Regions from separate parts of the Streptomyces chrestomyceticus JCM 4735 genome, predicted to be linked through region 3. Evidence: riboswitches for the same ligand, from Rfam matches in the RefSeq annotation. Region 3 holds a riboswitch; each other region holds the start of a gene.
The links. A riboswitch is a leader RNA that binds a small molecule or an ion and turns the genes downstream of it on or off. The one in region 3 is predicted to bind cyclic di-AMP.
Positions count from the first base shown of each region.

Region 1: linked by a shared signal. The riboswitch ahead of EJG53_RS10235 (M23 family metallopeptidase) and the one ahead of EJG53_RS24550 (LysM peptidoglycan-binding domain-containing protein) in region 3 are both predicted to bind cyclic di-AMP.
Region 2: linked by a shared signal. The riboswitch ahead of EJG53_RS37820 (C40 family peptidase) and the one ahead of EJG53_RS24550 (LysM peptidoglycan-binding domain-containing protein) in region 3 are both predicted to bind cyclic di-AMP.

Region 1 covers NZ_BHZC01000001.1:2,503,386-2,507,536, reverse strand. Annotated here, with positions in the region: gene EJG53_RS10240 (M16 family metallopeptidase) at 1-1,088, shown strand, start outside; cyclic di-AMP (ydaO/yuaA leader) riboswitch at 1,337-1,524, shown strand; gene EJG53_RS10235 (M23 family metallopeptidase) at 1,538-2,335, shown strand; gene EJG53_RS10230 (GntR family transcriptional regulator) at 2,568-3,260, shown strand; gene EJG53_RS10225 (HPr family phosphocarrier protein) at 3,563-3,844, opposite strand.
Region 2 covers NZ_BHZC01000001.1:8,747,660-8,751,810, reverse strand. Annotated here, with positions in the region: gene EJG53_RS37830 (ATP-dependent Clp protease proteolytic subunit) at 1-621, shown strand, start outside; gene EJG53_RS37825 (hypothetical protein) at 629-934, shown strand; cyclic di-AMP (ydaO/yuaA leader) riboswitch at 1,408-1,572, shown strand; gene EJG53_RS37820 (C40 family peptidase) at 1,576-2,049, shown strand; gene EJG53_RS37815 (DUF6328 family protein) at 2,195-2,803, shown strand; gene EJG53_RS37810 (hypothetical protein) at 2,981-3,529, shown strand; gene EJG53_RS37805 (ATP-binding protein) at 3,578-4,006, opposite strand.
Region 3 covers NZ_BHZC01000001.1:5,650,910-5,655,060, forward strand. Annotated here, with positions in the region: gene EJG53_RS24545 (LysM peptidoglycan-binding domain-containing protein) at 48-1,058, shown strand; cyclic di-AMP (ydaO/yuaA leader) riboswitch at 1,311-1,481, shown strand; gene EJG53_RS24550 (LysM peptidoglycan-binding domain-containing protein) at 1,483-2,199, shown strand; gene eno (phosphopyruvate hydratase) at 2,655-3,941, shown strand; gene EJG53_RS24560 (FtsB family cell division protein) at 4,090-4,151, shown strand, end outside.

The DNA.
Region 1 (4,151 bases), 3.1 Mb from region 3:
ACGCGCACGCCGACCACCCCGGCGTCCGGGTGTCCCTGGAGGTCCCGGCCTCCCGGCTGGACAAGGCGCTCGGCCTGCTCGCCGACGCCCTGCGCGCCCCCGCCTTCCCGGACGGCGAGGTCGAGCGCCTGGTGGCCAACCGCCTCGACGAGATCCCGCACGAGCTCGCCAACCCGGCCCGGCGTGCCGCGATGGCCCTGTCCAAGGAGCTGTTCCCGGCCGACTCGCGGATGTCGCGGCCGCGCCAGGGCACCGAGGAGACCGTCGCCCGTATCGACGCGGCGGCCGTGCGGGCCTTCTACGAGGCCCATGTACGCCCCGCCACGGCCACCGCGGTCGTCGTGGGCGACTTCATCGGCGTCGACCTGGACGCGGCCCTCACGGAGACCCTCGGCGCCTGGACGGGGTCGCCCGCCGAACCGGTGAAGGCCAGCCCGATCACCGCCGACGACACCGGCCGGGTCGTGATCGTCGACCGCCCCGGCGCCGTCCAGACCCAGTTGCTGATCGGCCGGATCGGCGCCGACCGGCACGACCGCGTCTGGCCCGCGCAGGTGCTCGGCACGTACTGCCTGGGTGGCACCCTCACCTCCCGCCTGGACCGGGTGCTGCGCGAGGAGAAGGGCTACACCTACGGGGTGCGCTCCTTCGGGCAGGTGCTGCGCTCCTCGGCCGACGGCGACGGCGCCGCGATGCTCGCCATCAGCGGCTCCGTGGACACCGCCTCCACCGGCCCGGCGCTGGATGACCTCTGGAAGGTGCTGCGCACCCTCGCGGCGGAGGGCCTGACGGACGCCGAGCGCGATGTGGCCGTACAGAACCTCGTCGGGGTCGCGCCGCTGAAGTACGAGACCGCCGCGGCTGTCGCCGGCACCCTCGCCGACCAGGTCGAGCAGCAGCTCCCCGACGACTACCAGGCCCGGCTGTACGAGCGGCTGGCGCGGACCGGCACGGTCGAGGCGACCGCCGCGGTCGTCAACGCCTTCCCGGTCGACCGTCTGGTGACGGTCCTGGTGGGCGACGCCGCCGAGATCGAGGAGCCGGTCAAGGCGCTCGGCATCGGAGAGGTGACGGTCGTCAAGGGCTGAGGGGCGTCACCGGCACGTCTCCGGCCCGGACGGACGGCCTGTGACCCGAGTGTGTGACGAACGGTGACATAAGGGATCCAGTGGTGCGCAGGCGCCACTGGATCTTCTTTATGTCCCAATTGTTGGGGGTGGTTGCACGGTGCCCGTGTGGCGTACGGCACAAATCCGGGGTTCTGTTTGCCGATTGAAAGTGGCCCCGTTTAGCGTCGATCCGGCTGTCCGCAGGATCACCGCCGCAACCGCGGCACGGACAGTCATCGCCGAGTCCCCGTACGGCGCGAGCCAGGGGAGCCGGGGACCCGCCCTCTTGTCGCCGACTTCGGCGCAGGAGGGGCCCGTCCTTGGGGTGAATCGGACGCCTTCCCGGAGGCGCCCGTAGGAGACCTTCCTGCTCCGAACCCGTCAGCTAACCCGGTAGGCGAGAGGGAAGGAAAGGACACAGCCAGCCCATGGCGTTCACCCGTGCCACCGGGAAGCACCGTGGTCCGAGCCGCAGCGCGCGGACGACCCGTAACCTCGCCGGCATAGCCACGCTCGCCGCGTCCGGCGTCATCGCCTCCGTCGCCTCCCCGGCCCTGGCGGCCGGCAACCCGGACGACGCGGGCAACCACGACACCGGCCTCCACCACGCCGTCGTCCTCGGCGACGAGCTCGCCGAGCAGATCGAGGCGCAGGCCGACGCGCAGCAGGAGGCCGCCGAGGCCGCCGCCGCGCAGGCCAAGGCCGAGGCCGAGGCGCGCAAACAGGCCGAGGAGGCCAAGCGCCAGGCCGAGGCCGAGGCCAAGAAGGAGCGCGAGGCCAAGGAGCGCGCCGCCCGCGAGGCCGAGCGCAAGCGCCTGCTCATGTACGTCGCGCCGATCGACGGCTCCTACGTCTCCACCAGTTACAAGGCGTCCAGCGGCCTGTGGTCCTCCGGCAGCCACACCGGCATCGACTTCCACGCCGACTCCGGGACCACCGTCCACGCCGTGGGCTCCGGCACCGTCGTCGAGGCCGGCTGGGGCGGCGCGTACGGGAACAACGTCGTCATCAAGATGAACGACGGCACCTACACCCAGTACGGCCACCTGTCGTCGATCAACGTCTCGGTCGGCCAGACCGTCACCCCGGGCCAGCAGATCGCCCTGTCGGGCAACACCGGCAACACCACCGGCGCGCACCTGCACTTCGAGGCCCGCACCTCGCCTGAGTACGGCTCGGACATGGACCCGGTCGCCTACCTGCGCTCGCACGGCGTGAACGTCTGACGGACACCCGTCCCGCTCGTCACTCCCGTCGCACCCGTCCCCCGTACGATGCCCCGGCCCCCGTGGCCGGGGCATCTGCGTTTCCGCCCGTGCGGCACCTGGCCAAAAAATATCCATGAATGCGCCATGGCCGTCGGATATCCGGTTCCTGTCGCATAGAGTCGCGTCGGGAAAGTCGCCGTCCGGCGGCATTTCCGGAAGTTCCCAGCGGATTACGGCGGAGGCACAGACGATGCGAGGTCCCCTTTCCGCGCATGTGGTGTGCACGGCGATCCGCGACGACATCGTATCCGGCGTCCTCCCGCCGGGCAGCCGCCTGATCGAGGAAATGCTGGCCGGCCGTTACGGGGTCTCCCGCGTTCCCGTACGCGAGGCGCTGCGCACGCTGCAGTCGGAGGGCTTCGTCGTCATCCGGCACCACGCGGGTGCCTGTGTGGCCGAGCCGACGGAGCGGGAAGCGGCCGACACCCTGGACGTCCGGGCGCTGCTGGAGCCGCTCGGCGCCGCGCGCGCCGCGGCCCGCCGCACCGCGGCGCACATCAAGGTGCTGCGCGGTGTCGTACGGCTGGGCCGTGAGCGCGCCCGGCACGGCCACTGCGCCGAGCTGCGCCAACTCGACGGCTGGTTCCACGAGACGCTCGCCCAGGCGTCCGGCAGTACGGGCCTGGCGGCGCTGCTCACCCAGGTGCGGCGCAAGATCGACTGGATGTACGTGGTCGAGCCCCCGGCCCGCGACGAGCGCTCCTGGGAGGAGCACGGGGCGGTGCTGGACGCGGTGGGCCGTGGGGACGCCGAACGGGCCCGCGCCCTGATGGCGGCGCACATCGAGCGCTCGCGCCCGGCGTACCGGCTGCGTCCGGTGGTTCCCGGGCCGGCGGTGAGGGATTCGAAACAGACCGTAAACACGGCGCGCGAACGGAATTAACAGGCGGGCCGTATACAAGCGGTAGGTGATTTCGTCGGGGTATCGGCAGGGGTTCCGGTGCGGTGCGGCGGGCTGCGGAAAAGTGCGGATGAATTACCGCGAGGGTTTTGCAGGGGTGCAGTGGAATCGCGGGGGAGGCGTTGCGGGAATTCCCCGGCGTGCTCCGTAGCGGCGGCGTGTGCATTTCCGGGGTGCCGCCCTTCGGCCGTGGCCTACGGCGACGCACGAAAAACGGCCCCGCCCCGGCGCCGGTGAACCGGCTACCGCGGCGGAGCCGCGAACACAGTGACCCGCGAAGCGGTTCAGACGGTCTCCGGGAGCTCCTCGAGGCCCTCGGCGACCAGCTTCGCGAGACGGTCGAGCGCGGCGTCGGCGCCCTCGGCGTCGGAGGCCAGCACGATCTCCTCGCCACCCTGGGCCCCCAGGCCCAGCACGGCCAGCATGGAGGCCGCGTTGACCGGGTTGCCGTCGGCCTTCGCGATCGTCACGGGAACCCCGGCGGCGGTGGCCGCACGGACGAAGATCGAGGCGGGGCGGGCGTGCAGACCCTCGGCCCAACCGACATTGACGCGGCGCTCAGCCATGGTGTTGCCCTTCAAGTCGTAACGGTTGTCTAGACCAGTGTCTCATGTCGCCGGGAGTGCTCCGGCAGCCCGCGGCGGCGCCGGGGACGGCGCTTTCCGCAGGCCGGGGGCACGCTACCGGCGGCTCCACGGCGCACGCCCGCACCGTCCGCCATCCGGGACCGCGCCGTCCAGTCCCCACCCGGCCCCTCCTCCTGAACCCTTCCGCCGCCGCGCCCGCCGCCCGGCCCCCTCCGTCCGGGGCCGACCGTCCCGACCCAGACTGCCCCGGCCCGCACGGGCCCGCACACCGAGCCGGTTGTCAGTG
Region 2 (4,151 bases), 3.1 Mb from region 3:
GCCCGATACGTCCTCCCGGAGTTCACCGAACGCACCTCCTACGGGGCCCGGACCCTGGACCCGTACTCCAAGCTGCTCGGCGAGCGGATCGTCTTCCTGGGCACCCCGGTCGACGACGCCGCGGCCAACGACGTGATCGCCCAGCTCATGCACCTGGACTACGACGCCCCCGACCGGGACATCTCGCTCTACATCAACTCCCCCGGCGGCTCGTTCACCGCGATGTCCGCGATCTACGACACGATGCAGTTCGTCGGCTGCGACATCGAGACGGTCTGCCTCGGGCAGGCCGCCTCCGTCGCCGCGGTGCTGCTGGCGGCCGGCGCGCCCGGCAAGCGCCTCGCGCTGCCGGGCGCCCGCGTCCTCGTCCACCAGCCTTCGTTCGAGGAGCCGGTGCAGGGGCAGGCCGACGACCTCCGCATTCAGGCGGACGAACTGCTGCGCACCCGGGCACTGCTGGAGGAACTGCTCGTACGGCACACCGGCCAGCCCCCCGAGCGGATCACCGAAGACCTCGAACGCGAGAAGGTCTTCAGCGCCGAGGCCGCCATGGAGTACGGCCTCATCGACGGGCTCACCCGCAGCCGCAAGCAGCACCCCGCGACACCGGGCGCGAGGTGAGCCCGGAATGTGGCCGCCCGAACTGCCGCCGCTGCCCGCGCTGACGCGCGCCGAGGGCGAGGTCATCGACAGCTACCTGGCGGTCCTGGACCTGCTGGGCCGCATCAACCCCGCCCGCGGCACGGACACGTACGGCGGCCTCCGTGCCGCGCAGGCCCTGGTCGGCAAGACCACCGCGCTACGGGACGCGCTGGCGCTCATGCACGACCGGGGCGAGAGCGAGCTGCACGCGGCAACGCTGGCGCAGGCCCTGCGCGTACTGGACGGTGAGCGCCGCGCGCGGCTGATCTCCGTACCGCCGCCGCAGAGTTGACGCGCCGCGTCCCCGTGCGGACGGGGACGCGGGCGCTTTCCCTTCTCGCCCCTGGCGCACCAGAGGCCCACCCCGACCCGCGCGGCACACGCCGGACAGAGGAGACAGAGGCGGCCAGGAGGTGCCGGAGCACCGCAAGGGCCCCACCCGTTCGACGACACGACGCCCGATCGGGCTCGCCCGAACGGCGTAGCCGCTGGGTCGCGTGCGGTGCCACACGGCTTGCGCGGCGTACGTACGTGTCGCCCGGAACGTGACGTTCCGGGGCTGGTACACGGATCCTCACCCGTCGCGGGCCTCCCCCGGGACGGCGTCCGTCCACCCGAACGGCGCAAGCGTGACCAAGCTCACATACAGCCGTTTCTGCTCGGAATCCGGGCGCGAGATGCGCAACGATCGCTTCGACGACAAGCCCCCGCCACAGCGGTGGGGCGGTCCGGGCGGACGCCCAATCCTGCCGCCGTACCGGATGTCTGGCCGATGCGCCTGGACCGGCAGGAGCGGAGGACCCGAGCACGACGGGACCGCCGGCCACCGCGGCCGGACGGCCTCTTGGGGTGAAGTCGTCACCACGACCGGGCATCTTCGCCTGCCCGAACCCGACAGGTACTCCTTCGCAGGCGGCTGACGAAGGGTTGCGCATGACTGCGCGTACCAGCACTTCCCCTCTGCTGGCGCGGGCCGGAGTGATCTCCTTCCTCGCCCTCGCCACGGTCGGCGGGACACTGGTCGTACCAGGGGCCACCGAGGACGCGACAGCCGCGTCCACCTCGGCCTCGGCACTGCGGATCGCCGCTTCCAAGAAGGGAGCGCCCTACAAGTACGGAGCCAGCGGGCCCTACCGATTCGACTGCTCAGGGCTGACGCTGTACTCGTTCAAACGGGCCGGGAAGCGGCTGCCGCGCACCGCTGCGGCCCAGTACAACCGCACCCGGCACCTGTCGGCGTCCGCGCGCCGCGCCGGTGACCTGGTCTTCTTCCACTCCCGCCGCGGCATCTACCACGTGGGGATCTACGCGGGGGCGGGCAAGATCTGGCACGCGCCCAAGCCCGGCACCGTGGTGCGGCTGGAGCGCATCTGGTCACGCAGCGTCTCGTACGGGCGGGTGGGCTGACCGCGCCGTCCCGCCAGGGCGGGTGTGGGGAACCGTACGGCTACGAGCCCCACACCGCCCGCACGCGGGGCGTACGCGGGCGCACCTCCCGCACGCCCGTGCGCGTCCGAGGAGTGATCAACGCGTCGGCGGATACCCGCACGCAATGACCCCCCTCACCGACGAGCACCGGAACGAACTGCCCGCACACCCCGAACCGCCGGGAACGAGTGAAGCGTCCGAGCCGCACCGGCCGCCCGGCTCCGCCCGGTACACCGTGTGCGCGGACCGCAACGAGACGCCCCTGGAGCGCTACGACCGCAACTTCGGCGAACTGCTCCAGGAGCTGCGCGTCCTGCAGACCGGCGTGCAGATCCTGTTCGCCTTCCTGCTGACGCTGGCGTTCACCCCGCGTTTCGTGTCCCTGGACGCAACGCAACGCGCGTTCTACGTGGGCACGTTACTGCTGGCCGTACTGGCGACGCTGCTGCTCACCGCGCCTGCCGCGGTGCACCGGGTGCTGTTCCGGCGGCGCGCGAAGGGGCTGATCGTGGAGGTCTCCGCGCGGCTGACGGCAGCCGGGATGGCGGTCCTCGCACTGGCGCTGGCCGGTGCCGTGCTCCTCGTCGTCGACGTCGTACTGGGGCGCGGGGCGGGAGTGGTGGCGGGTTCGGTGACGCTGGTGACGTGCGGCGGCCTGTGGGCGCTGCTGCCCCGCGTACTCGGCCACCGGAACGGGCACCTCAAGCCGCCGGCGCGCGACTCGTCCTCCTGAACGCCAGGGGGCCCGGGGGTGGCCTCCTGGTGCGGCGCTCCGGGCGCGGTGCCGTCGAAATCTTTTGTGACCTGGTCGTCCTTGCTTTGATGACGGAGAACCGATGGAGTCTCCTCAGCACGTGAGGAGACCCATGCACAGGCACCTGCCCCAGTACACGCACACCAGGACCGACTCGTGAACCTGCGCGGACTTCTGCGCCGCCGCTCCCCCGCCACGCCCTGCCCGGCCTGCGGCAGCACGGACGTGCTGTGGGAGGACGAGGGGGTCTACGGCGCCGGCGAACTGCTGTGGTGGTGCGCCTCCTGCCTGCATCAGTGGCACCCGGGCGACCTCGGCACCGGCGCGGACGGGGGCCCGGCGGCTCCCGCGAACGGCGCAGTATCGGTACCTCCCGCACAGCCCGCCACCACGATCACCCCACCGAAGCCCGCAGTACCGGCTCCTGCCACGCCTCCCGCGCCGTCCGTGCCCCCTGCCGCCCCTCCGCCTCCACCCCCGCTCCAGCCGCCGAACGCCCCCGCCACCGTCGCCGAACGGGTGATGCACGCCGCCGGGCTGATCCCGCTGGGCCCCTGCCCCGGCGCCTACGAGCCGTGGCCGTGCCGCTGTGCCCGCTGCGGCCGCGCGACCAGCCCCACCTACCGGCAGGTGCGGGACGAGGGCACGGGCTGTGCCTGCAGTACGGGCCGCCGCCGCAAACCGCGCTTCCTCACCAAACCCTGAGGAACCACCCGGAATCGCCTGGACCCCGCCGCCGGCCGATTTCCGCCGTTACGGCAGGAACAGCTTCCACGGCAAGGTGATCCAGACGGTCTTGCCCCCGGCCGCGGTGGGTTCGACCGTCACCTGCCCGCCCGACTCGGCGGCGAGGAAGCGGACGATCACCATGCCCCGGCCGTTGTCCTGCTGCACGGCGGCCGGCAGCCGCTTCGGCCAGCGCGGATGGTCGTCGGTGACACCGATCCACAGCCGTTCGTCGCGGTCCAGCCGGACATCGACGGTGAAGGCCGGTGACTGCCCGAACGTGTGCTGCACGGCGTTGGTGGCGAGTTCGGAGACGATCAGCCGTACGGCGTCGGCCGTCTCCGTCCCGTCCGGCAGGCCCCATTCGGCCAGTACGTCCATGACGTACCTGCGGGCCTCCGCCACCGAAACCGGTGCGCTGGGCAGAGTGAGTGAGGATTCCTGGTGGTCTGCCATCGCGACGCCGTCCCTTTCCCACCGAGGCTCGACTCCGGCCCGCCGCCGAAGGAAGCCGCCATCGCGTGCGGCCTCCCGGGCCCTTTCCGGTCCCTTCGGCTCCGGCCTCGGACTGCTCATGTGCGCCAGCCTGCCACTCATGCTG
Region 3 (4,151 bases):
CGCCGGCCTCTCGACGACAACTCAACCGCCGCTCGAAAGGCAACCGCATGCGCTCCGGGAACGGCCGTCACCGACGCCCCCGCCAGGCTCCGGCCATCTTCGTCACGGCGGGAGTCGCCGGCGGCGCCCTCGCCATGCCGCTGCTCGCCGCGAGCAGCGCCAACGCCGCCGACGCGGCCACCTGGGACCGCGTCGCGCAGTGCGAGAGCAGCGGGGTGTGGAGCGCCAACGCGGGCAACGGCTTCTACGGCGGGCTCCAGCTCACCCAGGAGATGTGGGACGAGAACGGCGGCGCCGCGTACGCCTCGCGCCCCGACCTGGCCAGCCGGTCGCAGCAGATAGCCGTCGCGGAGTCCATCCTCGCCGCGCGCGGCCCCGACCCCTGGCCGAGCTGCGCCGTGAACGCGGGACTCAAGCAGGGCGGCAGCGGGCCGGACGTCGACCCGGGCGGCACGGCCACGCCGTCCCCGAAGCCCTCCTCGCCGTCCCCGTCCACCCCGCCGCCCTCCTCCGAGCCGTCGAAGCCGTCCGGGACGCCGGAGCCCGGCGGTACGCGCACCCCGGAGCCGAAGCCGTCACCCACCGGCCCGGCCGGCACCCCGGACCCGTCCCGTACGCCGGACCCGTCCGGCACGGGCCGTACGCAGGACCCGTCGCGGCCCACCGACCCGGCCACTCCGGGTGACGGCGCCTCCACGAGCCCCACCACGCCCCCGTCACAGGGCAAGCACCGGGGCCGGCCCGCGGAGCAGCCCGGTACGGGCGCGGACACGGGTACGGGCGCGGACACGGGCACCGGTACGGGCACCGGCTCCGGCGACGCGGGCCGGTCCGGCGGGGGCCACCCCTCGCGGGGCGGCGACGCGCACCGTACGGACCCGGGCGCGCCAGGTGACTACACCGTGCGGCCCGGTGACAACCTGTCAGCCATCGCCGAGGACCGCGGGGTCGACGGGGGCTGGCCGGCGCTCTACGCGGCCAACAAAGGCGTCATCGGGGGCGATCCGGACCTTATCCACCCTGGTCAGCGCCTTGAGCTGAGCGACCGGCAGGGGTAGTTCGCGGTGATTCACCCGCTTTGGTGAAAGTGAGACATGGATCTCGTTCGGGACCGCGGTGACCGTCCCGTCCGTTGTTTCCAAACCTGCGACGACCTGCGGAAATGTGATGATCCTGTGATGTCTGGGGGTCAACTGGCCTCAGATGTAGGGGTTTGAACCCGCGGGGTGTTCCTGTTTACCGTCTTCATCGCTCGCCAAAGCGGGCCCTTCGATCACACGCCGAATCCTGCCGGTGGTCGGAGGTCACTCGACGCGAGAGCGCCGAAGGCAGGAGCGGGGGACCCAAGGTAAGCGCCGGCCCCGCCCGCGGAAGCGGGTCCAACCGGCTAGGGGTGAAGCCATGTGTGAAGCACACACGGCCGGGCAACTCACATGGCCCGAACCCGACAGCTCACCTCGCAGGCGTCGGTGAGGAACAACCATGCTGAACACCAAGGGCAAGCACCGTCGTCCCTCCAAGGCCGTCCGCGTCGCCACGCTGGCCGGCGTCGCCGGTGCCGCGGTGGCCGTCCCGCTGATGGGCGCCACCTCCGCCTCCGCCGCGGGCAACAACTGGGACGCTGTCGCCCAGTGCGAGTCCGGTGGCAACTGGTCGATCAACACCGGTAACGGCTACTACGGTGGCCTGCAGTTCTCGAACTCGAGCTGGGCCGCCGCCGGCGGTACCCAGTACGCCCCGCGCGCCGACCAGGCCAGCAAGAGCCAGCAGATCGCCGCGGCCGAGCGCCTGCTCGCCATCCAGGGCCCGGGTGCCTGGACCTGCGCCGGCGGCCACCTCGGCCAGGGCAACGCGAACGCCAAGGCCGACGGCGGCTCGTCGCAGGGCAGCAGCTCGCACAAGTCCTACAAGTCGCACAAGTCCTACAAGTCGGAGCGCTCCTACTCCGCCCCGCAGGGCACCTCGCGCTCCGAGGCCCGCAAGCAGGGCGAGGAGCTGGCCCGCAAGACCCCGGCTCCGGCCCAGAAGTCCACGCCGAAGTCGAACCCCGAGGGCAACTACACCGTGAAGTCCGGTGACACCCTCGCCAAGATCGCCGCTTCCCACGGCAAGAACTGGAAGTCGGTCTACGCGAACAACAAGTCCGTCATCGGCGGCAACCCCAACCTGATCTTCCCGGGCCAGAAGCTGGCCGTCTGAGCCGGCCGAAGCCCTGAGAGATCCCGGGTGACCGAGGCGCTCCGTACGTACGGCGGTACGTACGGGCCGCCCCGCCGCCCGGGGGCCGCTCACCCCGGGAATCCGCTCTTCCCGTGAGACTGCCCCGTCACGGTGCCTGTCCCCCGCAGGCGCCGCGGCGGGGCTTCTCCCTTTTCCCCGTGAGTCCGCCGCGAGCCGTACCGGCCGCCCCGGACCCCGGAGGCTCCGCGCCGGGCCCCTGAAGGGCCTGCCGCGGCCCCCAGGGGCCCCACCCGGCCGGACCCGCCCCGCCCCGTCCGCCGACTTCCCCGTTCAGCGAACATTGCGCCCATACGTCCCGTGAACAGGGGCTTTGCGGGTGTATTCGTCCCGAGGACCGGGCTGGCGGCGAGCGGAACCCCCGGAGGCCGTTAGGCTCGTGCTGCAGAACTCCAGACACCCATGAAGGAGACAACGTGCCGTCCATCGACGTCGTCGTAGCTCGCGAGATCCTCGACTCGCGAGGCAATCCCACGGTCGAGGTCGAGGTCGGCCTCGACGACGGCAGCACCGGCCGTGCCGCCGTTCCGTCCGGCGCCTCGACCGGCGCCTTCGAGGCCATCGAGCTGCGGGACGGGGACCCGAACCGCTACCAGGGCAAGGGCGTGGAGAAGGCCGTCCTCGCGGTCATCGAGCAGATCGGCCCGGAGCTGGTCGGCTACGACGCCACCGAGCAGCGCCTGATCGACCAGGCCATGTTCGACCTGGACGCCACCGACAACAAGGGCTCGCTCGGCGCCAACGCCATCCTCGGCGTCTCCCTGGCCGTCGCGCACGCCGCCTCCGAGGCCAGCGACCTGCCGCTGTTCCGCTACCTCGGCGGCCCGAACGCCCACGTGCTGCCGGTCCCGATGATGAACATCCTGAACGGCGGCTCGCACGCCGACTCCAACGTGGACATCCAGGAATTCATGATCGCCCCGATCGGCGCGGAGTCCTTCTCCGAGGCGCTGCGCTGGGGCACCGAGGTCTACCACACCCTCAAGAAGGTCCTGAAGAGCAAGGGCCTGGCCACCGGCCTGGGCGACGAGGGCGGCTTCGCCCCGAACCTGGGCTCCAACCGCGAGGCCCTGGACCTGATCCTCGAAGCGATCAAGGAAGCCGGTTACACCCCCGGTCAGGACATCGCGCTGGCGCTCGACGTCGCCGCCTCCGAGTTCTACAAGGACGGCGTCTACGAGTTCGAGGGCGAGCAGCGCACCGCCGAGCAGATGACCTCGTACTACGAGGAGCTGGTCGGCGCCTACCCGCTGGTCTCCATCGAGGACCCGCTGTTCGAGGACGACTGGGCCGGCTGGAACGTCATCACCGAGCGCCTGGGCTCCAAGGTGCAGCTCGTCGGCGACGACCTGTTCGTCACCAACCCGGAGCGCCTGGCCCGCGGCATCGAGGAGAACTCGGCCAACGCCCTGCTGGTCAAGGTCAACCAGATCGGTTCGCTGACCGAGACCCTGGACGCCGTCGAGCTGGCCCAGCGCAACGGCTTCAAGTGCATGATGTCGCACCGCTCCGGCGAGACCGAGGACGTCACCATCGCCGACCTGGCCGTCGCCACCAACTGCGGCCAGATCAAGACCGGCGCCCCGGCCCGCTCCGAGCGCGTCGCCAAGTACAACCAGCTCCTGCGCATCGAGGAGATCCTCGACGACGCGGCGGTCTACGCGGGCCGCTCCGCCTTCCCGCGGTTCCGCCTCGCGGACTGACAAGCACCGCAAGGGCTGACCCCCGAGGGCCGCGAACGGCCCCGGCAGCCGTGAATACGTACGTCCCCGGCGGCGGTCCCGTACCGTTGCCGGGGACGTACGTGCTGCGGGCCGGGCCGTCCCGGCCCGGTGACCCAGGGGAGGCGACGTGTCCGCGGAACGGTTCTCCACCGCGACCCGGCTCAAGGCGCTCGGCGAACAGGCCGCCGC